2 regions of the Edwardsiella sp. EA181011 genome follow, and region 1 is predicted to be linked to the other one. Evidence: predicted binding sites of a transcription regulator. Region 1 holds the regulator's gene; the other holds the start of a gene.
What was found. Region 1 encodes LexA, which represses DNA repair genes until DNA is damaged. Its sites were predicted from a motif close to TNCTGTATGTACATACAGNA; they were not measured.
Positions count from the first base shown of each region.

Region 2: the regulator LexA is predicted to act here: its motif matches at 14,896-14,915, upstream of QY76_RS12085 (metal-dependent hydrolase).

Region 1 covers NZ_CP011364.1:346,221-362,320, forward strand. Annotated here, with positions in the region: gene sodC (superoxide dismutase family protein) at 1-27, opposite strand, end outside; gene QY76_RS01630 (outer membrane protein) at 963-1,595, shown strand; gene QY76_RS01635 (alpha/beta fold hydrolase) at 1,642-2,931, opposite strand; gene QY76_RS01640 (AraC family transcriptional regulator) at 2,990-3,901, opposite strand; gene yqhD (alcohol dehydrogenase) at 4,111-5,268, shown strand; gene alr (alanine racemase) at 5,339-6,430, opposite strand; gene dnaB (replicative DNA helicase) at 6,539-7,951, opposite strand; gene pspG (envelope stress response protein PspG) at 8,118-8,336, opposite strand; gene dusA (tRNA dihydrouridine(20/20a) synthase DusA) at 8,500-9,537, opposite strand; gene QY76_RS01670 (hypothetical protein) at 9,677-10,348, opposite strand; gene zur (zinc uptake transcriptional repressor Zur) at 10,792-11,265, shown strand; gene dinF (MATE family efflux transporter DinF) at 11,284-12,615, opposite strand; gene lexA (transcriptional repressor LexA) at 12,769-13,377, opposite strand; gene dpiA (two-component response regulator DpiA) at 13,498-14,184, opposite strand; gene dpiB (sensor histidine kinase DpiB) at 14,177-15,820, opposite strand.
Region 2 covers NZ_CP011364.1:2,767,168-2,783,267, reverse strand. Annotated here, with positions in the region: gene QY76_RS12150 (PTS mannose transporter subunit IID) at 1-783, opposite strand, end outside; gene QY76_RS12145 (PTS mannose/fructose/sorbose transporter subunit IIC) at 801-1,601, opposite strand; gene manX (PTS mannose transporter subunit IIAB) at 1,658-2,623, opposite strand; partial or broken gene QY76_RS12135 (transporter associated domain-containing protein) at 3,259-4,814, shown strand; gene QY76_RS12130 (EAL domain-containing protein) at 4,811-6,400, opposite strand; gene QY76_RS12125 (YgiW/YdeI family stress tolerance OB fold protein) at 7,031-7,408, shown strand; tRNA gene QY76_RS12120 (tRNA-Val) at 7,533-7,609, opposite strand; tRNA gene QY76_RS12115 (tRNA-Val) at 7,630-7,706, opposite strand; gene QY76_RS12110 (MATE family efflux transporter) at 7,877-9,250, opposite strand; gene QY76_RS12105 (riboflavin synthase) at 9,510-10,145, shown strand; gene QY76_RS12100 (MFS transporter) at 10,156-11,535, opposite strand; gene kdgR (DNA-binding transcriptional regulator KdgR) at 11,727-12,515, shown strand; gene QY76_RS12090 (L-cystine transporter) at 12,611-14,002, opposite strand; gene QY76_RS12085 (metal-dependent hydrolase) at 14,261-14,806, opposite strand; gene hxpB (hexitol phosphatase HxpB) at 14,964-15,623, opposite strand; gene QY76_RS12075 (YniB family protein) at 15,813-16,100, shown strand, end outside.

The DNA.
Region 1 (16,100 bases):
CAGTACCAATATTTTCATTTTTTTCATATCGTTATCTCCATATTGTTTCTTGTAATCTCTGCACTCCATTTTCATGCTAACAAAAAAAAAACCGTTTACTAACAAAAAAAAGGCCGTATTGACGTAAGGGTGACAAAAGTCACTCTGCCCGCACCCACCCCCACGCGCCACCGCTCGGTGTGACGCGATGAAATGACAGATAAAAAAGAGCCGCGCCGTTATTTTTTCGACTCAGCGCAAAGAATACTCCGAATATGCGTTGCTTTGCTCGGCACGTGCCCATACCGCCGTCCTGTGCTATCAGCGCGAGAAAAAATGGAATAGGTACCCACCCGGCGAGGCGCAATAAATTATTTTTCTATACCAGCTCAAAACAAAAAGAAATAAGTATTGGACAAAGCAAAAATAGACGTATAGCTACCCATGCTTACCGACGACAATAGACCTGCCGCACAAAGCGTAGCTATCCCATCAACAAACCGTGCGTCCGCCAAGGTCAGCACCAGCCCTCTTCGCGGGGATGCTGGAGCGCTCTGCCGCTGTGTTCTTGACGCCGCACCGGCAGAGGAAATAACAGAAATACGCCCCGTTATGTCCAAAAATAAACGCCGGCCTGGCGATAAGATGGGCTAATTCAGCTTTATAAGTTATATCGGAGTTTATTTTAATTCTCTAAAAAGCTAACCGGATCATATTTCTATGTCTCGCCAACACACTCTTCAGGATAAATAGTGAGCGCTCGTAAACCGTTTTTGTCGCATTCATCCCCGCTCGTCGCTTGTTATTTTCAACGAATGGAAAACATTCGATACAATTTTATTTTTCCCGTTGATTTTATTCATATTAAATAAATTCAAATTTTCTTCATTGCTGGCTATCATTATGCCGCGTGTTCTTTTTTTGTGACACAGGTCACCCGATAGGTCCTCTGTCACGCGATAGTTGATAATCAGGAATCCATCATGAAAGCATTCACTAAACTGGCCCTGTTCGTAGGTCTGGTCTCTGGCGCAACTCTGGTCAACGCCGCCGGCATCAACAACACCGGTTACTATGCCGGTGCCAAAATGGGTATCAGCGCCGAGCATCTGTTCGATCAGAAAGATGTTAACGGCAACGGCATGAGCAACGATAACAAAGGCGTCGGTAACGCCGGCCTGGTTTTCGGCTATAACTTCGAAAACCAGTTCAGCCTGCCGGTTCGCGCCGAGCTGGACTACACCTTCCGCGCTAACGCCACCTCCAGCCATACCAACGATGCCGCAGAGACCAACGACAGCCGTCTGGGTCTGCAGACGCTGATGGTTAACGGTTACTATGACATCAAAACCGGTACACCTTTCACCCCGTACGTCGGCGCCGGCATCGGTTATGCTAACGTCAGCCTGAAAAACGACATGAACGGCGACAACGTACAGAGCAACAGCAACAACTTTGCCTGGAGCGTCGGCACCGGTGTGATCTACAACGTTAACGAACGTCTGGATCTGGATCTGGGCTACAAATACCTGGACGCAGGCAAAGCCAGCGCCGGTAACTCCCAGGCCAAAGTGACCACCCATGACGTTACGCTGGGTGTGAACTACTACTTCTAAGTGGTTCGGTGACGAAAACCAACGGCTCCCTATGGGAGCCGTTTTGCTATTCGGCCGCGACGCCGCGCTCGGCCATCATTTCCCGCAGCCGCCGAAACACCGGCGTCACACGCAGACCGTTGTGATCGTACTCGCTGGTGATCCAGGTCTGGAGATTACCGATCTGCGCCGCGCTCTCCAGCGACAGGTCGGCGTCGACATACATGTCGTGGTAATACACCGCCGCCATCACCGGTATGTCGTTGTCGCGCAGACGCACGGTATCGTAAAGCACCGGCCACGTCTCACGCCGGGCCAACAGCTCCGCCGCCGCGCGAAACGGACGCAGTGACTGCATCTGATCAAACATCCACGGGTAGATCATCTCACCGGTCAGCAGGGGCGAACTCCGCTCCAAAGAGAACGCCGGCAGGCCATCGCGCACCCGCTGAGCGGCCCAGCGGGTCGCACCGCTGGCGTCATCGGCATAGATACTCTCATGCAGCACCGCATACAGCGGATTGTCGGCAAAACCGCTGCGCTGCATCACCTGGTTCAGGAAGGTATCGCTCAGCTCGCCCTCCGGGTTGAAGGCCTCATCCAGCAGCCACAGCAGGCGTTCATAGCCCTCGCTCATGCCCATATCCAGCCCCAGCGTCAGCAGACGCTCTACGCTGAGCAGATCGCCGTCGGGAAGGTATACCGCCTGTTCGCGCAGCAGGGCGACGATACGATCGAGCTGCTCGCGCGCCTGCGGGTAACGGGTGAAAAAGTGCTGATTGCGCTGCGCCACCCGGCGATAGGTCGCTTCATACAGCTGGGTGGCATCCGGCGCTATCGCCGGCAGGCCGCCGGTGATATAGCAGGCATGCAACCCCTGCGGCGCCTGGGATAGGTAGGTCAGCGTAATAAAACCGCCGTAGCTTTGGCCCAGCGTCGTCCAGCGCCGTCCGCCAAAGTGGCGCAGCCGCAGATGCTCCGCATCGCGCACCATAGCATCGGCGCGGAAGTGGCTCAGGTAGTCCGCCGCCTGCTGCGGGGTCATATCGCGCAGGACGCTGGCCTCAATCCGGCTGCTGTTGCCGGTGCCGCGCTGATCCATCAGGATCACCCGATAATCGCGCAGCGCCTCCGCCAGCCAGCCGCTGCAGGAGGTCGGCCGCGGGCATTTCCCGCCGGGGCCTCCCTGCAGGAACAGCAGACAGGGCATCTCATCCGCCTCGCGGCCCGGAGCGCACAGCTCACGGGCAAACAGCGTCAGCCGACGCCCATCGCTGGGGTCGCGCCAGTTCAACGGCACCTCAGTGCGGAACTCCCGCACCGCCATCCCCGGTACTAAAAACGCTCGTTCAATCATCTGTCGACACTCCTTGGCATGCAGACCACCCTCCCTACGGGCATCAGTCTGTCCAGACTCACAGTTCCGCGATGCGCAGTCCGCCGCTGCGGTAGCGGCTGGCCTGATCGCTGGGGGTATTGCCAAAAAACCGTTTGTATTCACGGCTAAACTGCGACGGGCTCTCATAACCGACCCGGCTCGCCGCCGTGCTGGCCTTCAGCCCATCGTGCAAGATCATCATGCGCGCCTTGTGTAGCCGATACGATTTAATGTACTGCAGCGGCGAGGTCGCCGTCACTGCCTTAAAGTTGTGGTGAAACGACGAGATGCTCATATTGACCGACTGCGCCAGCCTGTCGACGTTCAGACTGCTGGCGTAGTTCTGCTCAATCAGACGCAGCGCCTTGGCAATCTGACTAAAGTGGCTATGACGGCTGGCCAGCGCCAGCAGGGCGTCGCCGCCCGCCCCGCACAGGGCATGGAATAGCATCTCACGCACGATCTGCGGGCCGAGCACCCGGGCATGCAGGGGATCCTCCATCACCTCCACCAGGCGTTCGCAGGCGCACAGCATGGCATCGTCCAGCGCAACCGAGCGTACCCCCTCAGCGTGCGGGCGCACCGCCGTACGCATCCCATCGCCGATATCCATCAGCAGATCCTGCAGCATCTGCACGTCAACCCGCAGCGCCAGGCCGATCAACGGCTCCTGCGGCGAGGCAAAGGTCTCACATTCGCAGGGCAACGGCAGCGTCATCAGCAAATAATTGCTCGGATCATAGTGAAACACCCGCTCTCCCAGATACCCGACTTTGCGCCCCTGCAATATAATGATCAGACTGGGTTGGTACATGACCGGCGTGCGGGGTTGATGTGCGTTGACATAGATGAGGTTAACATGCTCGACCGGCGAGGGCTTGACCCCCGGCTGTTGATGCAGGCGCTGAACCTGTGCGGCCAACTGTTTCCATCTATCGTCGATAACCATGTAGCGGTCTCCATCCAACCAACTTAATTGGCAATTAATCTGCCTGTTTGACATGTTTTTCTACATTTTTTTGTAGGAATAGGCAAACAACCTACAGAAATGTGCATTGAGCCGATGGCGCAATACGCCCACAATAGCACTCAAATTTCATACCGGCGCTGACGCCGGACATATTCATGCTTTTTAGGTATATGAGTGAGGGTTGCATCATGGAAAACTTTGTTCTTCACACCCCGACCAAAATTCTGTTTGGCCGAGATCAGATTGCCAACCTGCGCGATGAGATCCCGCCACAGGCGCGCGTCCTGATCACCTACGGCGGCGGCAGCATTAAACGCAACGGCGTACTGGATCAGGTACACGCCGCCCTACACGGCCGTCATGTTTTTGAGTTTGGCGGTATTGAGCCGAATCCCCACTATGAAACCCTGATGCAGGCGGTGGAGATGGTGCATAACGAGAAGATCGACTACCTGCTCGCCGTCGGCGGCGGCTCGGTCATTGACGGAACCAAGTTTATCGCCGCCGCCGCAGACTACGTCGGCGATCCCTGGCATATCATGGAAACCGTCGGCAGCGACGTCACCCGTGCCATTCCGATGGGGGTGGTTCTCACCCTGCCGGCCACCGGCTCTGAAATGAATATGGGAGCCGTGATCACCCGCAGCGCAACCGGTGATAAGCTGCACTTTATGTCCCCCTTTGTCATGCCGCGCTTTGCCGTGCTGGATCCACAAGTCACCTACACCCTGCCGCCGCGTCAGATCGCCAACGGGGTCGTGGATGCCTTTGTACACATCGTGGAACAGTATCTGACCTATCCGGTCGATGCCCGCGTGCAGGATCGCTTCGCGGAAGGGCTGCTGCAGACCCTGATCGAAGAGGGTCCGCGAGCGCTGCAGGAGCCGGAAAACTATGGGGTGCGCGCCAATATCATGTGGTGTGCCACCATGGCGCTCAACGGGCTGATCGGCGCCGGGGTTCCGCAGGATTGGTCTACCCATATGCTTGGCCATGAGCTGACTGCCATGCACGGGCTGGATCATGCCCAGACCCTGGCCATCGTGCTGCCCAACGTGCTGCAGCTGAAGCGTGATAAAAAACACGCCAAGCTGCTGCAGTACGCCGAGCGGGTCTGGAATATCCACAGCGGCAGCGACGAGCAGCGCATTGACGCCGCCATCGCCGCGACGCGAGCCTTCTTTGAGCAGATGGGGGTAAAAACTCGCCTGAGCGACTACGGCCTGGACGGCAGCACCATTCCGGCGCTGCTCGATAAGCTGCAGGAGCACCGTATGACCGCCCTGGGCGAGCACGGCGACATCACGCTGGAGCAGAGCCGCCAGATCTATCAGGCGGCCCGCTGATCCTGGCCGCGAAAAACAGCGCGGGCCGGCATTTGCCGGCCCGCGCTATCGATGGTGCGTCAACGGTGCGCTACGCCTCTTCACCGATATATTCCATCGCAACGCGTGAGGTTAGCTTGGTGATCAGCTCATAGGCGCTGATACCGGTACAGGCGGCCACTTTTTCAACCGGCAGCCCTGGTCCCCACATGATCACGTTATCACCCACGCGATCCGCCGCCTGCGGCCCCAGATCGACCGAGATCATATCCATAGAGACCCGCCCCACAATCGGCACCTCTCGACCATTGATCAGCACCGGCGTGCCCGACGGTGCGCTGCGCGGATAGCCGTCGCCATAGCCGATCGCCACCACCCCGAGACGAGTATCACGTTGCGCCACCCAGGCGCCGCCGTAGCCCACCGGTTCGCCGACCTTATGCTCGCGCACCGCGATCAGGCTAGACTGCAGGGTCATCGCCGGCTGCAGTCCGTAGTGATCGGCCGCCAGCGACAAATCCGCCTGCGGCGAGACGCCGTACATAATAATCCCCGGCCGTACCATGTCACGGTGCGACTGCGGCCACAGCAGGATCCCGCCCGAGGCAGCGATAGACTGCTCGCCCGCTTTCCCCTGCACAAAGTCGTCGAAACAGGCCAGCTGCTGCTCGGTACGCCCGCTCTCTGGCTCATCAGCCCGGCTGAAGTGGCTCATAAAGTTTACCGGCTGAGCCACGTTAGGGCAGACGCACAGACGGCGATAAAACGCCTCGGCCTGCTCCGGGCGCACCCCAAGGCGATGCATGCCGGTGTCCAGCTTCATCCATACCTTAATCGGGCGCTCCAGACGGGCATTCTCCAACGCCTGCAGCTGTTCTTCGCTGTGTACCGCCGTTTCGATGTTATTGGCCACCAGCACCGGCAGATCGCTGGCGGAGAAAAAGCCCTCCAGCAGCAGGATCGGTTTAACGATCCCGCCGGAGCGCAGCATCAGCGCTTCGCCGATGCGCGCCACGCCGTAGCAATCGGCCTGGTTGAGGATTTTGGCGGTCTCCAGCAGGCCGTGCCCGTAGGCGTTGGCCTTCACCACGGCGATAAGGCGACTGTGCGGCGCAAACTTACGGATCTGCTGAAAGTTATGTCGCAGAGCGCGGCGATCAATGATGGCGGTTGCCGCTTTCATGTTGCTTCCTTGGTTCCATTAATGAGCTTGGTTGGATATCGGGTCGGGCGCGCGGCGCCCGGCTCATGAAATTGTCCCACAGGCAGAGACGCGATCCGCATCGGGCGCTTAGTCTTCATCGTTATAGGCCGGGCCCGCGTAGTTATCAAAGCGCGACCACTGGCCGTTAAAGGTCAGGCGCACCGTCCCGATGGGGCCGTTACGCTGCTTGCCAAGGATGATCTCGGCGATGCCCTTCAGATCGCTGTTTTCGTGATAGACCTCATCACGATAGATGAACATGATCAGGTCGGCGTCCTGTTCGATCGAGCCGGACTCGCGCAGGTCAGAGTTGACCGGGCGCTTATCGGCGCGCTGCTCCAATGAACGGTTCAGCTGCGACAGAGCCACCACCGGCACCTGCAGTTCTTTGGCCAACGCCTTGAGCGAACGGGAGATCTCGGCGATCTCCAGCGTGCGGTTATCCGACAACGACGGCACCCGCATCAGCTGCAGGTAGTCGATCATGATCAGGCTTAAGCCATCATGTTCGCGGAAGATGCGCCGCGCACGCGAGCGCACCTCCGTCGGGGTCAGGCCAGAGGAGTCGTCAATATACATATTGCGCTTCTCCAGCAGCAGCCCCATGGTGCTGGAGATCCGCGCCCAGTCCTCATCGTCCAGCTGTCCGGTACGGATACGGGTCTGATCGACGCGGGAGAGCGACGCCAGCATACGCATCATAATCTGTTCACCGGGCATCTCCAGGCTGAAGATCAGCACCGGCTTTTCCTGGGTCATCGCCGCATTTTCACACAGGTTCATCGCGAAGGTGGTCTTACCCATCGACGGGCGCGCCGCCACGATGATTAAATCAGACTTCTGCAGCCCGGCGGTCTTTTTGTCCAGATCCTGATAGCCGGTCGATACCCCTGTCACCCCGTCGTGGGGCCGCTGGTACAGCTGCTCAATGCGCGACACCGTATCTTCCAGGATCCGGTCGATGCTCTTCGGCCCCTCATCTTTGCTGGCGCGGTTTTCTGCGATCTGAAACACTCGGGACTCCGCCAGATCCAGCAGGTCTTCGCTGCTGCGCCCCTGCGGATCGTAGCCGGCGTCGGCGATCTCATTGGCGACCGCGATCATCTCCCGCACCACCGCGCGCTCGCGTACGATATCAGCGTAGGCGTTAATGTTGGCGGCACTGGGGGTATTCTTGGACAACTCGGCCAGATAGGCGAAGCCGCCGACGTTATCCAGGTGTCCCTGCTGCTCCAACGACTCCGATAGGGTGATCAGATCGATTGGGCGACCCTGCTCCAGCAGGCGCTGCATCTCGCCGAAGATCAGACGATGGGGGCGACTGTAAAAGTCATTGGAGACCACCCGTTCAGCCACATGATCCCAGCGTTCGTTATCCAGCATCAGACCGCCGAGAACGGACTGTTCAGCCTCCAGAGAGTGCGGGGGCAGCTTAAGCCCCTCCATCTGGCGATCGCGGGGTGCCTCGCGGGATTTACTGCCGGGATTGTTTCCTGCCATAGTGGAAATGCTTTACCTGTTGTGAGCCTGTGACGCGCGACAGTATAACCAATGCCGGCGCCCGGCGCATGGATAAGTCATAGGCGTTCACGGTAAGCGGGGGGAAAGGCGCGCGGCCCTCTCCATGCGTGCCGCAGCGCCGCGGCAGCACGGGGGAGCGCCTCGCCTAATAGCGGTGCGGCTGGGGTTTTCGCAGCGCGCGGTACAGCCAGACCACCACGATCGCCAAGGCCAGCCACGGCAGCAGCTTGATGACCAGCACAAACAGCCCGCCAAATACCAACAGCAGCGCCGCGACGGCCAGCGCGGCGATCACCCCCAGCAGCGATATGCCGGTCAGCAGCAGCGCCATAAAAAAAGCCAAGACAAACATCACTTCCAGCATCGACTTCTCTCCATTCCGTCACGACGACGGTCTCTCCGAGAATATCCAAAATCCATGCCAATGTTTAAAACAGCACTAACCCATTGATTCAATAAAAATGCCAGCGACACTGCGCTGGCAGAGGGGGATAGAGTGTAATGAAAATAACCAACTGTTGGTCAAATTACTCAGCGCGGCGCTCCACGAAGCGCAGCGCCTGCTCCACGACGTCAACACCGGCGCCCGGACGATGGGCGTTCTCACTCAGGTGGCGGCGCCACTGGCGCGCGCCGGGGATCCCCTGAAAGAGCCCCAGAATATGGCGTGTGATATGGCCCAGGTAGGTCCCCTGCGCCAGCTCCCGCTCGATATAGGGGTAGAGCGCCCGCACCACCGCCACGCTGTGCGGCACCGCCGCGTCGGTATCGAACAGCTGACGATCGACCAGGGCCAGGATGCCCGGATTATGGTAGGCCTCGCGCCCCATCATTACCCCGTCGACATGCTGTAGATGCGTCTGTGCCTCATCCAGACACTTTACGCCGCCGTTAAGGGCGATAGTCAACTGCGGAAAATCCTGCTTGAGGCGATACACCCGCGGATAGTCCAGCGGCGGCACCTCACGATTCTCCTTGGGACTCAGCCCCGACAGCCACGCCTTGCGCGCATGGACGATAAAGGTGTCACACTCCCCCTGTCCGGCAACGGTACCGATAAAGTCGCACAGAAACGGGTAGCTATCCTGCTCATCGATACCGATGCGGGTCTTCACGGTCACCGGGATTGAAACGACATCGCGCATCGCCTTCACACAGTCGGCCACCAGCTGCGCCTCACCCATCAGGCAGGCGCCAAAGCGGCCGTTTTGCACCCGATCCGACGGACAGCCCACGTTCAGATTGATCTCATCGTAGCCGCGCGCTTCGGCAAGCCGGGCGCAGTGGGCCAGATCGACCGGGTTGCTGCCGCCCAGCTGCAGCGCCAGCGGGTGCTCCTCTTCGCTGTAGGCCAGATAATCACCCTTACCGTGGATAATCGCGCCGGTGGTCACCATTTCGGTATACAGCAGGGCTTGACGGCTCAGCAAGCGGTGAAAATAGCGGCAATGGCGATCGGTCCAATCCAGCATCGGGGCGATGGAGAACCGCTGTGAGGGAAATGCGCCCGCCTGATCCCGCCCGCGGGCACCCGTCGCTTGTTCAATATGTGCTGCCTGAGTCATTGCTTGTTCGCCGTATCCCATATGATAGATGTGCCTCATTTACCCACCGGCGCGCCGGGTAGCGCGCGGGGCGGCGATTCTAGCATACCAGCCCTGCGTGCAAAAAGCGCACATCGGGCCCGCGCCCCTGCGCCACACCCTACTCCATCTCACACGGCCCCGACCGCACGCCCGAAGAGAGGAAAATGTGGCTGATAAAATCGGGCCGGTTATGGTCCAGCCCCAGCTTATTTCCTAGCATCCGCTTGCAGTGTACCACCGCCTGCTCATGGATCCCCAGTAGGCGAGCGGTCATGGCCGTACTGTTATGGAAAGAGAGACTGACCAGCACCGCGGCTTCGCGCAGGGTCACCCCGCGCTGATAGAGCGTCATCAGGCCAAAGGCATTTAGCCGAGCGTACACCGTCTCGCCCGCGCCCCAGCAAGCGTCCGGCGCGCCACGCGAATAGGGCAGAAAATAGAGATCCAACGGATGAAACGTCCGCCGCTGAATATGGTGGTAAAACGCGTCATAGCTCAGCGCGTGAGCACCGTTAAAAAAACGGGCAATCAGCTGAGTCAGGTAGCTCTCCCGCCGATTAATGATGATCACCGGAATCAGACTATGACGGCGCACCCTCTCCACGGTCTGCAGCAAATGATTACGCTGCCGATCCGTGACCAGCAGGCTGCCGGTTCGATGCAGCGCGCTGAGTGTGCGGGGCGAAAACGGAACCGCGTCCGGCAGCGAAATAATGGTGAACTGCCGCCGGTACAGCGCCACTATCGCCTGACGCAGCGGCCAGTGTTCGATCGCTAAAATAAGATCCATGTCTACTTTACCCTTCCCTGAGTCCGATATCGCGCGCGCTCAGTTTTACGCAGTGTCACTGCGACGGCGTTGATATAAAAGTTTTTTTTATAAAAACGCGGCATGATATATTTTTTGTTGTTTATGTTTTTTATTTCTACGGTCCGGAGAATTATTATTACTTTTAAATATTAATTGCTTTTATTATCTCAGCTAGAGATATATCACCAGTGTAATTACCGAATGGACGCGTCCGCGTCGCTGCCCGATCCATCGCCAACGGTGAGCGGCGCAGGGCTAAATTACCCGCTCCGTACGTCAGCGTCTGCCGTCGATATGTATTTCAGATGATAAAACAACAAGGTTTAAACAACGGAGCAACGCCGAAGCGGCCGCGATGCGCTTCGGGGCATCGTGCTAACTGTGGTAAAATGGCATCACACTATTGGCAGGGAACCGCGACCATGACCACCCCCACTTTGCAGCGACTGCTGGCCCAGGCAGAACAGATCTGTCGGCAGCGCAATGTCCGCCTGACGCCCCAGAGGATGGAGGTGCTGCGCCTGATGGCCGCTCAGCAGGGCGCCATCAGCGCCTACGATCTGCTGGATTTACTACGGGTATCCGAACCCCAGGCCAAGCCCCCGACCATCTATCGGGCGCTTGATTTCCTGCTGGAGCAGGGGTTTATCCACAAGGTCGAATCGACCAACAGCTATGTGATGTGCCACCACCTCGATGAGCCGTGTCACACCTCCGCGCTGTTTATCTGCCACCGCTGCGGCCAGGTTCATGAGCGTTCGGCCGACCTCCTGCAGCAGCAGCTGGAGACGCTGGCGCAGCAGGCCGGTTTTACCCTGCAGCACAGCGTCATCGAGGCCCATGGCCTGTGCCACGCCTGCGCCCAGGCGCCCGGCGGCGAAACGCCGGCCCGCTAGCGCCATCGCGGCGGCGGACTACGCCGCCCCTGCGGGGAACCAGCGCTGCGTGCGCCAGCGGCGGCGCCAGATCAGCCACAGGGACAGGCCGCGCAGCGTCAAAAATACCGCCAGCGCCAGCCACAGACCATGGTTACCCAGCCACGGTATGCTCAGCAGCGTTATGCCGTATCCCAGGGCCGCTACCGCCATACTGTTACGCATATCGGCCCCGCGCGTCGCACCGATAAACATGCCGTCCAACAGGTAGCACCATACCCCCAGCAGCGGCAGCACGGTCTGCCAAGGCAGATAGTCGAGCGCCAGGGTCTGTACCTGCGGCAACGAGGTCAACAGATTGACAATAGCGCGCCCAAACAAGCCGTAGGCCAGCGCAAACAGCAGCGCTACCGCCCCCGCCTGACGGCAGGCGGCGTGCCATACCCGGCGCAGCGCCGAGCCATCGCGGGCGCCAAAGGCCTGGCCGGAGTAAGCCTCGACGGCATAGGCGAAGCCATCCAGCGCATAGGCGGTAAAGGTCAGCAGATTCATCAGCACCGCATTGACGGCCACGACGTCGGCCCCCAGCCGCGCGCCGATCACCGTCAGCGAGGCAAAGCACAGCTGCAGCAGCAGGGAGCGCAGCATGATATCGCGGTTCAGTGCCAACAGGCGGTGCAGGTTACCGCGCCAGGCGTGTCGGAAATGCGCCCGGCGCAGCCCGCGCAGACGCATCACATGCAGCAGCAGCGCCCCCCCCATCAGCAGCGTGACATAGTCGGCGATCACCGTAGCCCAGGCGGCGCCGGCCACCTTCCAGCCCAGTCCCACCACCAGCCACAGATCCAGCGCGATATTCACCGCGTTGCCGACGATCAGCAGCAGCACCGGCGCCCGAGCGTACTGCACCCCCAGCAGCCAGCCCAGAATCACCAGGTTGGTCAGGGTCGCCGGCGCGCTCAGCCAGCGGATATGCATAAACAGCTGCGCCTGCGTCTGTATCGCGGCCTCGGCGCCGACGATCTGCAGCATCAGCGCGCTCAGCGGCTGGCGCAGCAGGATGATGCCCACCCCGGCCAGCAGGGCCATGATCAGCGGCTGCACCAACGCCCGCGCCAGCGCCGGGCGATCGGCGGCGCCGAACGCCTGGGCACACAGCCCGGTGGTACTCATGCGCAAAAACAGCAGCAGCATAAACAAAAAGGTGGTGGCCATGCTGCCCACCGCCACGCCGCCCAGATAAACCGGCGAGTCCAAATGACCGATCACCGCCGTGTCGACCACGCCCAGCAAGGGAACGGAAACATTCGACAGAATCATCGGCAGCGCCAGGCGCCACAGCGCCTTGTCTTCCTGGAAAACGCCTCGCATCACATCGTTCCCTCGTTTGGTCGGATCGCGCCGGTGCGGCGCACGAAGGCCGCAAAAAAAAGACCCCGCGAGCCGAAGGATCGCGGGGTGGGGGCCGGGGTAACGCGCGGGCCTGGCGGCGCAGAGGCGCTACGCCCCGGAGCGGGATACAGCCTAGATCCAGTCACCGTTGCGGATCACGCCGACGGCCAGCCCCTCGATGGTGAAGTTCTGCTCGCGCAGATCGACCACGATAGGCTGGAAGTCGCTGTTTTCTGGCAGAAGCTGTACCATATTCCCTTGTTTTTTAAGTCGTTTAACGGTCACTTCATCTTCAATGCGCGCAACGACTACCTGACCGTTGCGGACATCCTGGGTCTTGTGCACCGCCAGCAGGTCGCCGTCCAGAATACCGATATCGCGCATCGACATGCCGTTGACCCGCAGCAGGAAGTCGGCGCTGGGCTTAAACAGCGATGGATCGACCTGGTAAAACCCTTCGATATGCTGCTGCGCCAGCAGCGGCTCACCGGCGGCCACCTGGCCAATCAGCGGCAGCCCCGTCTCATCTTCCATCAACAGGCGGATACCGCGCGACGCACCGGAGACAATCTCGATCACCCCCTTGCGCTGCAGCGCCTTCAGGTGCTCCTCGGCGGCGTTGGGTGAACGGAAACCGAGGCGCTGGGCAATCTCGGCACGCGTCGGCGGCATGCCGGTTTGTTCGATATGATCGCGAATCAGATCGTAGACCTGCTGCTGCCTGGCCGTAAGTGCTTTCATTCCGCCCCCTGTTCGTTTATACAGTTTTGCTGTGAGTATATACAGGTAGCGGATAATTTAAAACCGTGAAATACACAAAACACCGGCCGCGGCGTGCTTTCCGTCGCGGTCAGACGGTGCTCAGCTTTTCCCCTGCGCCCGGTAAATACGCTGCGGGCGCCCCACCTTGCCATAGACAATTTCGGCGACGATCTGCTGACGCGCCGCACAGAACTCCAGATAGCGCCGCGCCGTCGTACGGCTCAGCAGCAGGCTCTGCGCCACGCTTTCGGCGGTATGGCGTACCGTATCGTCCACAAACAGCCCCTGCACCTTCTCCAGCGTCAGGGCATCAATGCCGACCGGCAGATCCTCTTTGCTATCCCCGCGCGCATAGGCGTTATACATGCTGTCTATCTGACGCTGGCTGGCATTCTGATGTCCGCTGAGCATGCTATTGCGCTGCTGATAGCGATCCAGCGTCTGCCCCAGACGCTCGTAGGCGATGGGTTTGATCAGGTAGTCAAAGGCGCCGCTGCGAACCGCCTCTGAGACGGTGTCCATATCGCTGGCGGCGGTGGTCAGCACTACGCCGCCCGGATAGCGCTGCTGGGTCAGTTCATGCAGCAGATGTACTCCGACGCCGTCCGGCAAATAGTTATCCAACAGCACCAAATCCGGGTGAAAACTTTTAATCATCGCCCGGGCCTGAGCCAGATTGCCGGCCAACCACAGCTGACCACAGCAGGGATGATTGCGGATAAACTCCGCGTGCATCTCAGCCAGCGGCGTTTCATCCTCGACGATTAATATATTAATTTTATTCATGTTCACACTTCACCTTCGGGATAAAAACAGAAAATAGAGTGCCATAGGGCTGGTTGTCCTCCAGCGTAATGGTGCCTCCGCAACGCCCGACATAGCGGGCAATAAGGTACAGGCCAATGCCGTGCTCCCCAGGATCTTCCGCCTTGGTACTCACGCCCTGCTCAAAAATGTTATCTTTCAGCGCATCCGGGACACCGCAGCCCTGATCGGCCACTTCAATGATGACCTCGCTGCCCTCATCCGACAGATAGACCTCAACGCCGCCGCCCCCCTGCGGGTTCTTCAGGCTGGCGTCGAAGGCATTATCCAATAGATTGCCCAATACCGCCGCAAACTCCGTGCTGTCCAACCCCGCCGGCAGCGCATGCAGCTGGCTGCCGTCGACGATGGTCAGCGTCAGCCCCAGCTCGCGTGCCCGGTGCACTTTACCAAACAGCAGCCCGGCGACCACCTTGTCACTGAACGCATCGCGCAGGCGGTCGATCAGCTGCTGCTGCGCCTGCGATGCCCCGCGCACCATCTCCAGCGCCCGATCGTACTCCTTCATCTGTAGCAGCCCGCTGAGCGTCGACATCCAGTTGAGGTGTTCATGGCGTACGGTACGCAGGCTGTCAACATATTGGCGGATCTGGGTCAGCTGGGCGTTAAGCGCATTGATATCATCCTTGCTACGGAAGCTGATAATCGCGCCGAGCAGCGTATCGCCGTCGCCGGAGCGGATGGTCGCCCGGTTGGCTATAACGCTCAGCCCGTTAAAGGTGAGAATGGCATCACGCCGATCTTCATTGATGCGATCGGTGAAAAAGTCCGACGGTGAGACCACCTGGCTTATCGGCTGCCCCAGCCACTGACGACCCGGCGCGCTTAGCCCCAGCATTTTGCGGGCATTACGATTTATTGCCGTGATCTGTCCGTCAGGATCGACCGCAATCAGTCCCTCAAAAACGGCGCCGAACAGGGCCTCCATCTGACGCACCACCCGGGCTATCTGGCGCGGCTCCATCCCCATCATCTGTCGTCGGATATGTGCGGCAAATAGCCAGGAGAGCAGCATCATCAGCAGCAGCACGCACACGAAGACCCCGGCCATGGGCAGCAGGAAGTCCAGACGCCAGCTATCGATCTTGCTGACCAAATAGCCCAGGGATACGACCCCGATCACCTGCCCCTGATGATCGAAAATGGGCGTTTTCGCGCGCAGCGCCTGGCCCAGAGAGCCTTTTCCTGAGATAAAGTAGCTCTCTCCCTTCTCAATGGCGCCCGGCTTATTGAACTGCATCTTATGGCCGATTTTGGCCGGATTGGGGTGATACAGGCGAACAGAGTTCCGATCGCCGATGACCACATAGTCAAAGTCAGTCCCGGTTCCCAGACGATCGGCAATCAGCGCCAGGCGGTGGATGTCGCGATCCTTCACCCCATCCACGATACTGTCCATCGATGCGATGATCTTGGCCTGGTTCATCGCCATGTCGCGCACCTGCCTCATCATGTAGTCTTCAAAGCTGGCTGACAGGTACTTCCCCAGCGCGGCAAACAGGCAGCAGGAAACCAGCAGTAACAGTAAAAAAATACGCAGGGGGAACGCCATGCGGCGAAAGAAATTCACCGCACTGTTATTCGGCATTCTTACCATCGTTACCTCACCTTTTAATACGTTTCGATTACCTTTGAACGCTTCAAATGTAATCGTTTTGTTTCCTGACACTCTGGCCATAATGCTTTTCTACTTTTGCAGATTATCGCTATTAAACTAATTAAGCAAATAAAAACCAGTCTATAAAAATCTTTATTTTAAATTACGAAGATAAAAACTATTAAGGCGATTTAAAACTGCTTTCCGTTTGTGAATCAGGTCAAAAATCCCCACCCAATTCCTATTTAGGATTAATTTAACAACAGCCAAGGGGAATAAA
Region 2 (16,100 bases), 1.5 Mb from region 1:
GCGGCGCAGCAGCCACATACAGCCAAAGGTCAGCAGCAGCGGCACCAGGCCCGGCATCAGCTGGTCCAGAATATTCTGGACCGTGGTGACGGTGGTGTGACCCTCTTGGTTGGTCACCTTGGAGACCACCAGCGGAATGTTGACGTGGGTCCACTTGTTGACCAAGGCCCCCATGACAAACAGGCCGAGGATAGACGCCCCTTCCGTCAGTTTCTGCAGGAAGCCGCCGCCCATATCGGAAACGATATCGACCCCTTTCTTATAGCCGTAGGCGACGCCGTAGTAACGAACCAGCAGACGCACCAGGTTAAACAGCACGAAGAACAGGATCGGGCCCAGCAGGCTACCGGTCATTGCGATACCGGCGCCGAGGGCGGCGAAGACCGGACGGACGGTACCCCAGAAGATCGGGTCACCGACGCCGGCCAGCGGCCCCATCAGACCGACCTTGATACCGTTGATCGCGGCATCGTCGATCGGTGCGCCGTTGGCGCGCTCTTCTTCCATCGCCATGGTGACGCCGAGGACCGGCGCCGCGACGAACGGCTGGGTGTTAAAGAACTCCAGATGGCGACGGATCGCCTGGCGGCGCTCTTCGCTGTTCTCCGGGTACAGGCGACGGATCACTGGCACCATGGAGAAACAGAAACCCAGCGCCTGCATACGTTCGAAGTTCCATGAGCCCTGGAAAAGGTTAGAGCGCAGGAATACACCGCGAATATCGCCGGCGGTCAGCCTCTTCTCACCCTGAGTCGGGGTTACAGATGAAGTCGTATCAACCATTTTTCTCACCTTCTCTCTTAGTCCAGTTCGTTGTCGAGATCGTTATTGCCGTTGGCAGCGGACTGTACCACCTGCGCCTTGTTGTATTTCGGGCTGAGCTGGATATACAGGATGGCCATGACCAGACCCAACACACCCAGTGCAACCAGGTTGAAGTTGGTGAACGCGGCGGTGACAAAGCCCAGGTAGAAGAACGGCATCAGGTAGCCGGCACGCATCATGTTGATGACCATGGCGTAACCGACGACGACGATCATACCGCCGGCGATACCCAAACCAGTGGTGACGACCTCAGGAATGGCGCTCAGCATGGAGTGAACGGCATCGGTACCGACGGAGACGGCAACGATAACGGCCGGGATGGCGATGCGCATTGCCTGCAGCAGCAGGGCGGAGCAGTGCAGGTAAGAGATGGCGCGCAGATCCCCACGCTCAGCGGCGCCGTCAGCCGCGTGCTGGAAGCCTACGGTGATGGTACGTACGATGATGGTCAACACCTGACCGGCGGCGGCCAGCGGGATCGCCAGCGCGATACCGGCGCCGATGCTCTGTCCACCGGCGATGACCAGGATGGTCGAGATGATGGAGGCCAGGGCGGCATCGGGTGCGACGGCAGCGCCGATGTTCATCCAGCCCAGGGCGATCATCTCCAGGGTACCCCCGATGATGATGCCGGTCTTCATATCGCCGAGTACGATACCGATCAGGGTACAGGCGACCAGCGGACGGTGGAACTGAAACTCATCGAGGATAGAACCCATCCCCGCAATACATGCCACGATAAATATCAGCACAATCTGAAGAGTGGTAATCTCCATTGTACTTCTCCTTTGACCAAAGAGCTGAGTTAGTTAAATCAATGCCTTACGGCATATCAGTTCATTTTACTGATAAGGTCCATCATCTTCAGACGCGGATCGTTGGATACCTTGCGAACCTCCAGCTCAATGCCGCGGGCATCCAGCTTTTTGAAGGCCTCGATATCCGTTTCATCGACGGAGACGGCATTATTGACCTGGGTTTTCCCCTGGCGGAATGCCATACCACCGATGTTCACCGTGGTGATCTTGACGCCGTTCTCCACCAGACGCTCGACATCGGCCGGGTTGGTAAACAGCAGCATCACGCGATCGTTGGCGTATTTCGGGTTATTGTAGACGCGGATCATCTTGGCTACATCGACGACGTGGGCGGTCACGCCCGGCGGCGCCACCTGCTTAAGCAGGGTAGAGCGAACGTGGTCGTTGGCGACCTCATCACTGACGACGATGATGCGGGAGACGCCGGTTTCCTTGGTCCAGCGGGTGGCAACCTGGCCGTGGATCAGACGATCGTCAATACGCGCCAGGCCGATCTTCATGTGATCCTCCGGGTTCAGCGGCGCAGCAGGTTTCGCCTGTACCGGCGCAGCTGCTTTCGGTGCGCTGGCAGCAGGGGCCTCCTCTTTGGCACGCAGCGCGCGCACGCCTTCACGCCCGGTTTCCAGGGCCAAGGCGACCAGATCATCAAACGTAGGGTTATCGTCGCGGGCCATGAAGGTTTCGACCAGCATCGGTACGTTGACGCCGGTGATCACGTCATAGTGCTCTTTGTCCAATACGATCCGGCTGGCCGCGTTGAACGGGCTGCCGCCCCAGGTGTCCACCAGGAAGAGTACCCCTTCGCCGGTATCCATTTGCGCCAGTTTCTGACTGTATTTTTCGATCAGGGTCTCGGCATTCTCACCGGGCACGAAGTCGATAAAGCCAACGTTACTTTGTTCGCCCAACAACATCTCGGCGGTTTTTAGCAACTGCTCCGCCGCGGCCCCGTGAGTACCGATCATAATAGCAATACTCACTCGCTACCTCCTCTGCTTTCCTTGATACTTTCACGCCGTAAAATAAACACGGCGTACCGTATGCAATTAAAGATACGAACTGTTTAACGAAACATCCATGTCGAGTCACTGCTCGCTGAAATTTCTTTGATCTTACGGACGTAAGATTCAGCCATTCCAAATCAATCACTTAGTTTTATGAATCGATTCAGGTATCGCCTTCAATCGGTTTCAGCAGGATTTATTTTAGTCAGTAAAAAAAATTTTTATGTGACGCCCATCGTTAATTGGTACATGACGTGAACAAATGTAGCCGTGATGGCGCTTTTTTGTACATTTGATTTTACGATTTTGCCGCGGGATGAAAGAGGAATGTTGCCGGGCTTCCCCTTGGTTATTCTGTGGATTTCTTGCTACAGTAGGCGGCCTGATTAATATGAGGAGTATTGGGTTCAACCCGACCTATGGATCGTCACCGACGCCGTTTTACCATCCCGCTTTCTTTCCATTCCTTTTTTCGCGCTGGGCGTCGCCCATGTTCTGCCACTCCTGCAGGGGGCGCGCGGCGCGTGCCTTGGCCTGCTTTACGCCTGTGCTGCAGCCTGTTGTCATCCGGCCCGATCGCCGGTGCGCTGACGGGGGCAGGATAACCCATGATGGAACTGTTACTGGATCCCTCTATCTGGGCCGGCCTGCTGACGCTGGTGGTGCTGGAAATTGTCCTGGGCATCGATAACCTGGTGTTTGTCGCCATTCTGGCCGATAAGGTGCCACCGCAGCAGCGTGACCAGGCCCGGCTGATTGGGCTCGGCTTGGCGCTGATCATGCGCTTGGCGCTGCTATCGCTGATCTCATGGATGGTGACGCTGACCCGCCCGCTGTTCAGTATCGCCATGTTTACCTTCTCCGGGCGCGATATGATCCTGCTGCTGGGGGCTTGTTCCTGCTGTTTAAGGCCACCATGGAGCTGCATGAACGCCTAGAAGGGCGGGTGCACGAGGTCAGCCATAAAGGCTATGCCAGCTTTTGGTCGGTGGTGGCGCAGATCGTCATTCTCGACGCCGTGTTTTCACTGGATGCGGTGATCACGGCGGTCGGGATGGTCGAGCACCTGGCGGTGATGATGCTGGCGGTGGTGATCGCGATGGCGATCATGCTGCTGGCCTCGAAGAGGCTGACGCGTTTCGTTAACGCTCATCCCACCGTGGTGGTGCTGTGCCTGAGCTTTCTGCTGATGATCGGGCTGGGGCTGATGGCCGAAGGCTTTGGTCTGCATATTCCCAAAGGATACCTGTATGCGGCGATTGGCTTCTCGATCCTGATCGAAATGTTCAACCAGATAGCCCGGCGGAATTATCTGCGCCATGAGCAGCGCAGGCCGATGCGCCAGCGCACCGCCGAGGCCATTATGCGCCTGATGGGCGACGGTCGCGGGGAAGGCGCGGCGGCGCAGGCGGATGTGGCGCTGGTGCCGGGCGCAGCGGGCGCCTTTGCCGCCGAGGAGCGCTATATGATTAGCGGGGTGCTCACCCTGGCCTCGCGCTCGCTGCGTACGATCATGACGCCGCGTAATGAAATCTCGTGGATCGACTGCCGCCAGCCGGCGGATGAGATCCGTCGCCAGCTGATGGAGACGCCGCACAGCCTGTTCCCGGTGTGCGAGGGATCGTTGGATCACCTGCTGGGCGTGGTGCGGGCGAAAGATCTGCTGATGGCGCTGAAGCAGAATACGCCGCTGGCCGAGTTTGCGGCCCAGCATACGCCGATCGTTGTACTCGAGAGCCTGGACGTGATCAACGTGCTGGATGTGCTGCGTCAGGCGAGGGGGCGGCTGGTGATGGTCAGCGATGAATTTGGCGTCGTTCAAGGGCTGGTGACGCCGCTGGATGTGCTGGAGGCCATCGCCGGTGAGTTCCCGGATGAGGACGAGACGCCGGATATCGTGAGCAATGAGCCGGGGTGGTTGGTCAAAGGCAGCACCGATCTGCACACCCTAGAGCAGACGCTGGACGTTCACGGGCTGGTGCTGGGCAGCGGTACGCAATATGCCTCGCTGGCCGGGCTGCTGCTGGCGCATTTTGACCGGATGCCGGCGGTGGGGGCGGCGCTGACGCTGAACGGCCTGCGCTTTACCGTCGTCGAGGTCGAAGAGTACCGCATCGAACGGGTTCAGGTAGAGCGCGTCGGCTGCGCGCCGGATCCGTCCGTCTAAGTTTGTGCCGGGGCGCGGGCGTACTCTCCCGCGCCGTGCGCCGCCTGCGTCGAATCGTCGCACCGCCTCTGGTAGTGGGCATGCCAGTCTGGGAAATCCCGCAGCGGCATCGGCCGGGCGAAGAGATATCCCTGCATGGCGTAAACCTGTCGCTGGCGCAGATAGTCGGCCTGCTGTGGCTGTTCGACGCCCTCCATGACCAGGCGTAGCCGTAGCTGGTGCGCCAGATCGATCATCAGATCTAAGACCCTGGCATTAATCGCGTCGCTGCCGATGGTCGCGCAAAAGGCGCGATCGATTTTCAGCATTTCAGGCTGCAGATCCTGCAGGTAGCTCAGCGAACTGTGACCGGTGCCAAAGTCATCCAGCGCCAGGGACAGCCCCATTTCACGCAGGATATGCAGCTGTGGGTAGTCCTGGCTGGACAGGCGGGTGCGCTCCGTCAGCTCTAGCATCAGGCGCTGTCGGGGCCGGTGGCGCAGCCACAGATTCTGGATATCCAGGGCCAGTTTGCCGTGGGCGAAATGCTCTGCCGCAACGTTAATACTGAAGTAAAAATCGCGATCGTTTGGAAAATGGTGGCGCTGCGCCGCCAGCATTTCCAGCAGGTAGCGAGTTAGCGGAACGATAAGCCCATTCTGCTCGGCCAGGGGAATGAAGATCTCCGGCGAGGTCCAGCCATGGCGCGGATTATACCAGCGCAGCAGGATCTCCACTCCCTCGCAGCGGCCGCTTTCCGTGTGGATGATGGGCTGACAGTACAGTTGAAACTGACGGCGTCGGATCGCCTGGGCGATCGGATAAGCCAGGCTCATACGATTGGCCGATGCCAGATAGGTGAGGATCGATGCCAGCAGGAACAGCAGCAGCGCCAATGGGATATGGCGCGGCAGGCGCTGCAGCGCCAGATCGCGCGCGGCGGGGGAGAACAGCGAGATCGAGAACGGGTAGCGACTAGAGTGCAGCTCCAGGCGCGGCGGCGTCTCGGCATCCGCGGCGTCGGTCGGCGTCCGTATCCGCGTATCGTTGAAGCGCAGCGTGTGGCCGGCCACATTCAGGGCCATATAGTCGACATAGGGCGGACGCGGCGCCAGGATAAAGGCGGAGAGGGTGGCAATATTAAAAATATACACCATGCCGCTGGTAGGACTGGCCAGATCCGGTCGCCAGAACAGCAGGATAGGGCTGCCGCGGTTAAGCAAGCGCGCCGCCCGCAGAACCAGCGTATCTTTGGCCGATAGCATCTCGGGGTAAATGGCCCGCAGCGACTTGATCGGCTGATTGATCAGATTGGAGCAGGTCACTATGCCATCCTTCACCAGCAACACGGCGCGGATCGTTTCCAGGTGTATCGCCATGCTGGTCAGGTGCGGACTGATTTCTTCGCAGCGCTGATTTACCCAGTCGATATTATTTTTACTGACGGCTTCGGCGCGGGATAGGATCCTTTCCAACTGCGTAATGGCAATCGCGGCGGCGTTGCGTTGCATCTGCTGCACCGTTGCCAGCTCCTGCTGATAGCGGCTGGCGAGGGAAACGATACAGACGAGTGCGCCGATGGTGATAGCCAGTAGGGCACGATACAAACGATAGCGTTTCATCGTGATAGGTGAAAAAAGCATCATGGCGCCCTTAAGCTGTGCAGTATCCGCGAGTGATCGACTATTGCTAACGGGCGGCGGCACGCTGCGGCTTGGCGTGGCACGGGCCAACGGCAGACGGGCGGCGCTCCGCACCAGCAGCGCGATAAGCTGGCCCGCCATAACGGCCCGATATTATCGCGTATCCAAATAATTCATAAGATAATAACTCAGTCGACTAAGCCATGTTGTCCGACCATCCTCATGGTATCTATATTTACCGTCAGCCAGCAATAATGGCGCTGTCCAATGGCGTATAATTAGGATAAAGCCCAATTTTTACATTTTGAGTGGACTGTAGATCGCGCCGTTGTCGGGAGGATGGGCGTTGTTTTTACGCACTTGCGCCGTTGCCCCGTACGCAAAGGCGTTATTTTGGCGTTTCAGAATAACCGGAATGTCTATCTGCGCTGGGATTTTTCTGCGCGCCGCCCGCGGGGCGGTTGCCTAAGGTGAAACGATAGGATACTTTGATATAATAATCTGGATAAACAAATAGATATAAATCAGGTCCACACAGGCGCAGCTCAGCATGGCTGCGGCGGACCGCATACCGAGTGGATAAGGAGTGGTGATATGAATAATGCAGTAAAGGCGGCGATCCTGGCGCTGTCGGTGGCGGGTTTGGCCGCCTGTAGTACGCCGCCGCAGACCTCGTTGGGCGGCGGTTTTGATGGCCCGCATCAGCAGAATGTCATGACGGTCAGTCAGGTGCAGAAGTCGACGGTGATCGATGAGGGGCAGATGGTGCAGCTGCGTGGGAACATTGTTCAGGCGCTGGGAGGCGAGGACTACCGCTTCCGCGATGACAGCGGCGCCATGACGCTGATCGTTCCCGCCAGCGCCTGGGCTGGCCGGGTGGTGACGCCGCAGCAGCGGGTCAGCGTGCAGGGGCGCATCGTCAAAGAGTTTAATGGGGTGAAGCTGTATACCGTCGCGATTCGTCTCGACTGAGGCGCAGTCCATGGCCGGGCGCGTCCCGGTCATGGGCTCTCTCTCGCGTGGGCGTGGCTGCGCGACGTCACGGACGTTGGCGATCGGGGCTGATGACGCTAGGGAATATAAGGCGAAAGAGAAATGGTGCGTCCGAGTAGACTCGAACTACCGACCCCCACCATGTCAAGGTGGTGCTCTAACCAACTGAGCTACGGACGCACTGAGCGCATACTGTGAAATGGTGCGTCCGAGTAGACTCGAACTACCGACCCCCACCATGTCAAGGTGGTGCTCTAACCAACTGAGCTACGGACGCATCCGGTGTCGTCGTGGCTGACGACGGGGACGAATATTAGCGGCACATGGCCGGGCTGGCAAGGGGGGATTATCACTTTTTTCCCAGAAATTCACACGATTGCTGACAGAGTGCGCAGCGCGGTGAAAAAAGCGGCGCCGTCGCGCCGCTCCTGCGGGTATTTTTCGCGCTCAGCGTGCGGCGCGCTGTAGGATCCAGCTTTCCGGCTGGCGCTGTAGCCAGCGGATGCGCAGCGCCATCATGATGGCCGAGGAGGTCAGCCCGATGATAAACCCGATCCAAAAGCCGCTCGGCCCCATGGCCGGGGTAACCCGATTGGTCAGCGCCAGCAGATATCCGATCGGCAGCCCCAGCAGCCAGTAGGCGATAAAGGTAATGAAGAAGATGGAGCGGGTATCCTTGTAGCCGCGCAGCACGCCGCTGCCGATCACCTGTACGGAGTCGGAGATTTGATACAGCGCAGCCAACAGCATCAGGTGGGTCGCCATGGCGAGCACCTGGATATCGTCGTTATACAGCAGGGCGATGGGCTTGCGCAGGACGATAGTAAAAATGGCGGTGCAGGCGGCCATCGCCATTCCCACCGCGATCGCGGTGCGCGCCGAGACGCGGGCGTCCTCCGTCGAGCCTTGCCCCAGGCGATAGCCGACGCGGATGGTGGCCGCGACGCCCAGCGACATGGGCAGCACAAACATCAGCGAGCTGAAGTTCAGCGCGATCTGGTGCCCGGCGACCGCCACGATCCCCAGCGGAGAGACCAGCAGGGCGACCACGGCGAACAGGGTGACCTCGAAAAACAGCGCCAGGGCGATAGGCATCCCGATGGCGATCAGGCGGCGGAGCGTGGCCCAGTCGGCCGCCTCAAACGCGCGTGATCGACGGACATCCTTCAGCGACGGCGCACGGGCGACGTAGCTGCGCATCAGCAGGTACATGATCCAGTAGACGCTGGCGGTAGCGACGCCGCAGCCGACGCCGCCCAGCGCCGGAGCACCGAATTTACCGTAGATAAAAATGTAGTTGACCGGAATGTTGATCAGGAGACCGACGAAGCCGATGACCATCCCCGGCTTGGTCTTGTTCAGCCCTTCGCACAGCCCGCGCAGCACCTGAAAACAGAGATACCCTGGCGCCCCCCACATAATCGCGTGCAGATAGCCGATAGCCTTGTCGGCCAGCAGCGGATCGATATTGTCCATCATGTTGATGATGTGTCCGGCATTATACAGGACGGCGATGATCAGTACGGAAAGCCCGGCCACCAGCCAGAAGCCCTGGTTGACTTGGTGGGGGATGCTGGGCCGTTTGCCTGCGCCGTTGAGCTGGGCAATGACCGGCGTCAGGGCCAGCAGCAGGCCGTGGCCAAACAGGATGGTCGGCAGCCAGATAGAGGTGCCGACGGCCACCGCGGCCATATCGGTAGCGCTGACGCTCCCGGCCATGATGGTATCGACAAAGCCCATTGCCGTTTGGGCAATCTGGGCAATGATAACGGGAATAGCCAACGCCAATAAACTACGCGCTTCGCGCCAATACTTCTGCACGGATACACCTTTATGGTTTTTGTGACACAAAATAGGGATGCGCCTATCCCCACGGCACACCATGGTGGGTCGCTTGCAATAAGGGGGACGAACGGGTGATTCTACCGACTTGTTGGCGATATGGAAATATGCACAGGTAGAATGTTGAGTCGGGTGCGTATATAAGGGTGTTTTATAGCGTAATACTTTGGTTTGCGAGTGATTTAGGGCAAACTCACAGACAGTGATCCTAACGGAATATCTCATAGAGGAAGGCATTATGTTTACCGGTATTGTTCAGGGCACCGCGCCGGTGGTGGCGATCGATGAAAAACCCAATTTCCGTACCCACGTAGTACAGCTGCCGCCGGAGATGCTGCCGGGATTGGCGCTGGGCGCCTCGGTGGCCCATAACGGCGTGTGCCTGACCGTCACCGGGATTGAAGGCGATCGGGTCAGCTTCGATCTGATGAAAGAGACGCTGCGGGTGACGAATCTGGGAAGCCTGCGGGTGGGCGATCGGGTCAACCTGGAGCGGGCGGCTAAGTTTAATGATGAGATCGGCGGCCATTTGATGTCCGGTCATGTTATGGGCATGGCGGAGATCGTCAAAATCCTCAGCTCAGAGCACAACCGCCAGATTTGGTTTCGCATCAGCGATAGCGAGATGATGAAATATGTGCTGCATAAAGGGTTTATCGGCATCGACGGCATCAGTCTGACCCTCGGTGAGGTGAGCAAGAACCGTTTCTGTGTACATCTGATCCCGGAGACCCTGCTGCGTACCACGTTGGGTGATAAGCGCCTGGGCGATCGGGTGAACATTGAGATCGATCCGCAGACGCAGGCGGTCGTCGATACCGTTGAGCGGGTGCTGGCCAGCCGCGCCGCCGTTGACGGCGCCCAGCCGGCCTGAGCTTCGCGGGCTAGCGCTCTGCGTGGGTGAGTCCGCGGGTGCGCATCATGCTGACCGCCGCGGCCAGCGCAGCGCAGACGGCGCCCAGCAGCAGGGCGCCGTGGGTTCCCCCGTCATCCCCCAGCCAGTTAAACATCAGCGCGACCAGCGCGGCGCCCAGGGTCTGGCCAAACAGGCGGGCGGTGCCCAACATGCCGCTGGCGCCCCCGCTGCGCTGACGCGGCGCCGAGGCGATCATGGTGTGGTTGTTCGGCGATTGAAACAGGCCGAAGCCGGCGCCGCACAGCGCCATACGCCAGATAATGGCCGCGCTGTCTGGCTGGGCCGGCAGCAGCGCCAGCGCCAGCAGGCCCACGCCGGTGAGCGCCATTCCCACGCAGCCCAGCAGACCGGCATTGAACCGCTCAACCAGGCGCCCCGAGAGGGGGGCCATCACCATGGTGGCCAGCGGCCAGGGCGTCAGCAGCAGGCCGGTCATCACCTCGCCATAGCCCAGCGTACGCTGTAGAAAGAACGGCAGTGAGACCAGCGCCAGCATTTGCGCACAGAAGGAGCAGATGGAGGTGGTGATGGAGAGGGTAAAAATGGGAATGCGCATCAGATCGATCGGCAGTAGCGGCTGCGGCTGCCGACGTTCGCGCCGAATCAGCAGCGTCGCGCTGCATAGTAGGGCGACCAGCTCCAGCCACAGCAGCGCGGGCGACTGATGCTGCGCCAGTCCACTGATCAGGGAGAGCAGCAGACCGAAGGTCAGGGCGTTGAGCAGGGCACTCTGGCGATCGAAGGGAGGGCGAGCCGCGGCAGGCGGATTGCGTGGCAGCGTGCGCCGGCCAATCAGCCAGGCGGCCAGGCCGAAGGGGATATTGATGGCGAACAGCCACGGCCAGTCGCCCAGGGCCAGCACGGCGGCGGCGATCGTCGGGCCGGCGGCGGAGGAGACGGCAACCACCAGCGCGTTTAATCCCATACCGCGCCCCAGCTGATGCTGAGGGTAGATCAGGCGTATCAGCGCGCTATTGACGCTCATCAGCGCGGCGGCGGCAAACCCCTGCAGTACGCGAGAAAGGGTCAGGGTCAGCAGGGAGTCGGAGAGGGCGCAGGCCAGCGAGGTCAGGCTGAACAGCAGGCAGCCGCTGAGAAAGATGCGTCGATAGCCAATGCGTTCGCCCAGGGCCGCCAGCGAAAGGAGTGACACCGTCACCGCCAGTTGATAGGCGTTGACGATCCAGATGGCATCCGCCGCGCTGGCGTGCAAATCGCGGGCGATGCTCGGCAGCGCGACGTTAGCGATAGCGCCATCCAGCACGGCAATAGCGATACCCAGCGCGATGGCCAGCATGGCGCCATAGCGCTGGCGCGGCGGCAGCCCATCGCTGAGGCTTGGAGTCATAGCGGGCGTGTCCGTGGATATAGTTGGTTGTTATGATGGATCTCACTGTGCGCGTAAAAGCGCGCGCTGGCAATCTTTGCATCGCCTTGATTGTCACGCGGTTGCAGCAACGTATCCGGCTGTTATTCAGGGAGTGTTCCTACTATACTGAAACAGAGGTTCGTTTTTTTTGATAAGGGTAACCCGACTCCATGACAACAGAAATAGATAAACAGCCCGACGCCGTTTCCTCTGTCCTTAAAGTTTTTGGCATTCTGCAGGCGCTGAGCGAGGAGCGCGAAATCGGTATCACCGAGCTCTCCCAGCGCGTGCTGATGTCCAAGAGCACCGTCTACCGTTTTCTGCAGACCATGAAGTCGCTGGGCTATGTGGCGCAGGACAGCGGGACAGAAAAGTATACCCTGACGCTGAAGCTGTTCGAGCTGGGGGCCCACGCGCTGCAGAACGTGGATCTGATCCGCCTGGCGGACATTGAAATGCGTGAGCTGTCGCGTCTGACGAAAGAGACTATCCACCTGGGAGCGCTGGACGAAGACGGCATCGTGTATATCCACAAGATTGACTCGATGTACAACCTGCGCATGTATTCCCGCATCGGGCGCCGCAATCCGCTGCACAGCACCGCCATAGGTAAGGTACTGCTGGCCTGGCGCGATCGCGCCGAGGTCGGAGCGCTGGTCAGTCAGATTGAATTTACCCGCAGCACCCCGCGTACCATCGCCGACGCCGCGCAGCTGATGCAAGCGCTGGAGCAGGTGCGCGCCCAGGGCTATGGCGAAGACAACGAAGAGCAGGAGGAGGGGCTACGCTGCATCGCCGTGCCGGTATTCGATCGCTTTGGCGTGGTCGTGGCGGGGCTAAGCATTTCGTTCCCAACGCTGCGCTTTTCAGAGGCGGCGAAGCAGGAGTACGTGGCGATGCTGCACAGGGCGGCGCGGCGGATCTCTGAGCAGATGGGCTGTCACGACTATCCGTTCTGAGCGGGCCGCCATCCGGCGGCCCGCGCGTCAGCGGAGAGTGGAAAGCGCGGGGGCCTATGGCCCCCGCTGTCGTACGAGCGGTCGCAGGACGGGGATCAGTGGCGGGAGAGGTCGGCCTCTTCCGGTGCGTCAAAGATCTGGCGATCGGTCTGGCGCAACAGCTGGCTGGTAACGGCGCCGGCCGTCATGGCGCCGTTGACGTTGAGGGCGGTTCGGCCCATATCGATCAGCGGCTCAACGGAGATCAGCAGCGCAACCAGCGTGACCGGCAGCCCCATCGCCGGCAGGACGATCAGGGCGGCGAAGGTAGCACCACCGCCCACGCCGGCAACCCCGGCAGAGCTGATGGTGACTACCCCGACCAGCGTGGCTATCCAGAGCGGGTCAAACGGGTTGATCCCGACGGTGGGGGCGACCATCACCGCCAGCATGGCGGGGTAGAGCCCGGCGCAGCCGTTCTGGCCAATGGTGGCGCCAAACGAGGCGGAGAAGCTGGCGATGGCATCGGGAATGCCGATGCGGCGCGTCTGCGCCTCAACGTTGAGCGGAATGCTGGCGGCGCTGGATCGGCTGGTAAAGGCAAAGGTCAGTACCGGCCACACCTTGCGGAAAAAACGCAGCGGGTTGATGCCGACCAGCGAGAGGATCAGCGCGTGGACCATGAACATGATCGCCAGACCCAGGTAGGAGGCGACGACAAAGCCACCCAGCTTAATGATGTCCTGCAGGTTAGAACTGGCGACGACCTTGGTCATCAGCGCAAGTACCCCGTAAGGCGTCAGCTTCATCACCTGACGCACCAGCTTCATCACCAGCGCCTGCAGGGTATCGATGCCCTGTACGACCCGCGACCCCCGCTCGGCATCGTCTTTGAGCAGCTGCAGCGCGGCAGTACCGAGAATGGCGGCAAAGATCACCACGCTGATGATCGAGGTGGGGTTGGCGCCGGTCAGCTCCGCAAAAGGGTTTTTAGGTATGAAAGAGAGGACCAGCTGCGGCACCGTCAGATCGGCGACCTTACCGGCATAGCTGCCCTGCAGCAGCTGCAGCCGGGCACTCTCCTGGCCCCCCTGAATCAGTCCGTTGGCGGTCAGGCCGAACAGATCGGTTACGCCAACGCCAACCAGTGCGGCGATCAGGGTGGTCAACAGCAGGGTACCGATGGCCAGCAGGCTGATCTTGCCCAGCGAGGCGGCATTGTGCAGCTTTACCACGGCGCTGAGGATCGAGATGAACACCAGCGGCATCACGATCATTTGCAGCAGCTGAACATAGCCGTTACCGACGATGTTGAACCAGGCGATCGAGTGTTTCAGCACCGGGCTGTCGGCGCCATAGATCAGCTGTAGCGCCAGTCCGAACAGTACCCCGATTACCAACCCCACCAAGACCTTTTTCGACAGACTCCAGCGGGTGTGGCGTGAGCGGGCCAGCAGCAGCAGCAGGGCGACAAACGCGACGACGTTGCCGGTAAGCGATAGATTCATCCCAAAATCCTCTTCAGTCTCGGGCCATCTTCCCGGCTGCGCCATGGGGCGTCAGCAGTAAAGGCGTGACCCGTTATTGTCATTATTAAGGGCGACAACTTGTGATGCCGCCGTTATGCACGACAGAATATCAGTACTCTGACGTCCTGCTTTAGAATTGAATGGAATTAAATATAACAATATTTTCGGAATTTTCTGCAGCGTGCCGTGCGCAGTGTGACTGTCCGCATGCTGTGGCTGCGTCGGGAGAGGCCGACATTACCAGTAGGCGGAGTGATGGCGTAACCATTCCATCAGCGGCATCAGGCTGCCCTGCCAGTAGAGAGAGAATCCCACCAGCGCCAGACACAGCACCCGCTCGAGCTGATTGCCCTGGCGGGTGACCAGCAGCGGCAGGCGAAAGCGCCAGCGGATCGGCCACAGCAGCGGCACGCCGGCCGGGGTGAGCATGTCGGCCAGCAGGTGGCTGAGATAGCCGATGATCATGGCCTGCAGGGCGTCGGCCGGGATCCCCCAGGCGTCGCTGGGCCACTCATTGTTGAGCAGGTAAAGCGCGCCGGCGACGGCCAGCAGGCTGTGGGTGAATCCCCGGTGTCCGAACGCCCGGGCTATCGGCGCGGAAATCCAGCGCAGACGTTGGCCGAGCAGTGAGCGGGGATGGTCGATGTCCGGCAGCAGGCTGGTCAGCAGGGCGCCTGGGATCATATGCCACCAGTCGCCGTGCGCCAGTACCGGCGTCAGCTCGGCCTTTTTCGCCATGATAATGCAGGCGACAGAAAAGAGAAGGTGGCCTTCCGCCGTCATGATAGTGCCTAATCTGAATACTGTGGATTTATCCAGATTATATCAGTCAGACAATTCTGCAATAGGTGACAGCGTCACCCTTGCGCGTTTGCTGTATAAACATACAGAAACGGGGCCTTTCTGTGCGGTTCGGTACGGCCCCGTGCCGCGCCGGGGGTCAGGGCTGCAGATCGCGCTCCTTCAGCTGGGTCAGCGAGGCTAGCTTCACGTCGGCGAGCGCCCAGCGCGGATCGTCAAAGCAGGCGGCGGCGGGGACGACGATGGAGCGCATACGCGCCGCCTTGGTGGCGATCATGCCATTAAAGGAGTCCTCCAGCGTCACACAGTCCAGCGGATCGCTACCCAGCGCCTGCGCCGCGCGCAGATAGACCTCGGGATGCGGCTTACTGTACGGCAGGTGTTCGGCAGAGGTCAGATGGTCGAAGTACGCCTCCAACTGAAACATGGAGAGCACCTCCCGCAGCATCGCGAGGGGGGAGGCCGAGGCTAACCCGATGCGCAGGTCGTGGGCGCGGCACAGCTGCAGCGCGCTGACGACGCCCGGCAGCAGCGGACGGGTCTCCCGCACCAGCTCCAGCACTCGATCGAGAATGCGCTGGCAGACCACCTGCTGGCTGGGTCCCTGCCAAGGCTGGCGCTGATACCATATCCGCACGACCTGGTCGATGCGCAGCCCCAGGGTTTCCGGCACATCGTCGTGTACGTTCAGCCCTAGCTGACTGAACACCTCCAGCTCACCGCGCAGCCACAGCGGTTCTGAATCGATCAATAGTCCATCCATGTCGAAAATGGCGCTGGTAATACGTCCGGTACTCATGAGGGCTCCTTGCGGTGACAGACAGAAAGTCAGGACGGTTACTGTATCATTCACTATTCTTTTGTTTAAGCAGATGATGTGGCGGGAATGGTAATGTCCATATCGCGCAGGGGATGGATTGCGTCGCCGAACGCGGGCACGTAGACTGCGCACGGTTATTGAGAATTTGCAGAGCGTTAAGGGGAGTTTATGACCTATCAACAGGCCGGCTGGGTGGCGGTCGCCAAGCGTCTTTTGGGCTGGATAGTGTTCATTCCCGCGTTGCTGTCGACGCTGATTTCGCTGCTGGGCTTTCTGTACCAGCACAGTGAAAAGCAGCAGGACATCAATGCGGTAATGTTGGATTTTATGCATGTCATGATCGACATGGTGCGTTTTAATACGACGTTTTTGGATTTTTTCTGGCAGCACTCGCCGTTGCCGCGCTGGGACGCGGGGCTGAGCGGCGCCAATCTGCTGTTTCTCGTGATTTACTGG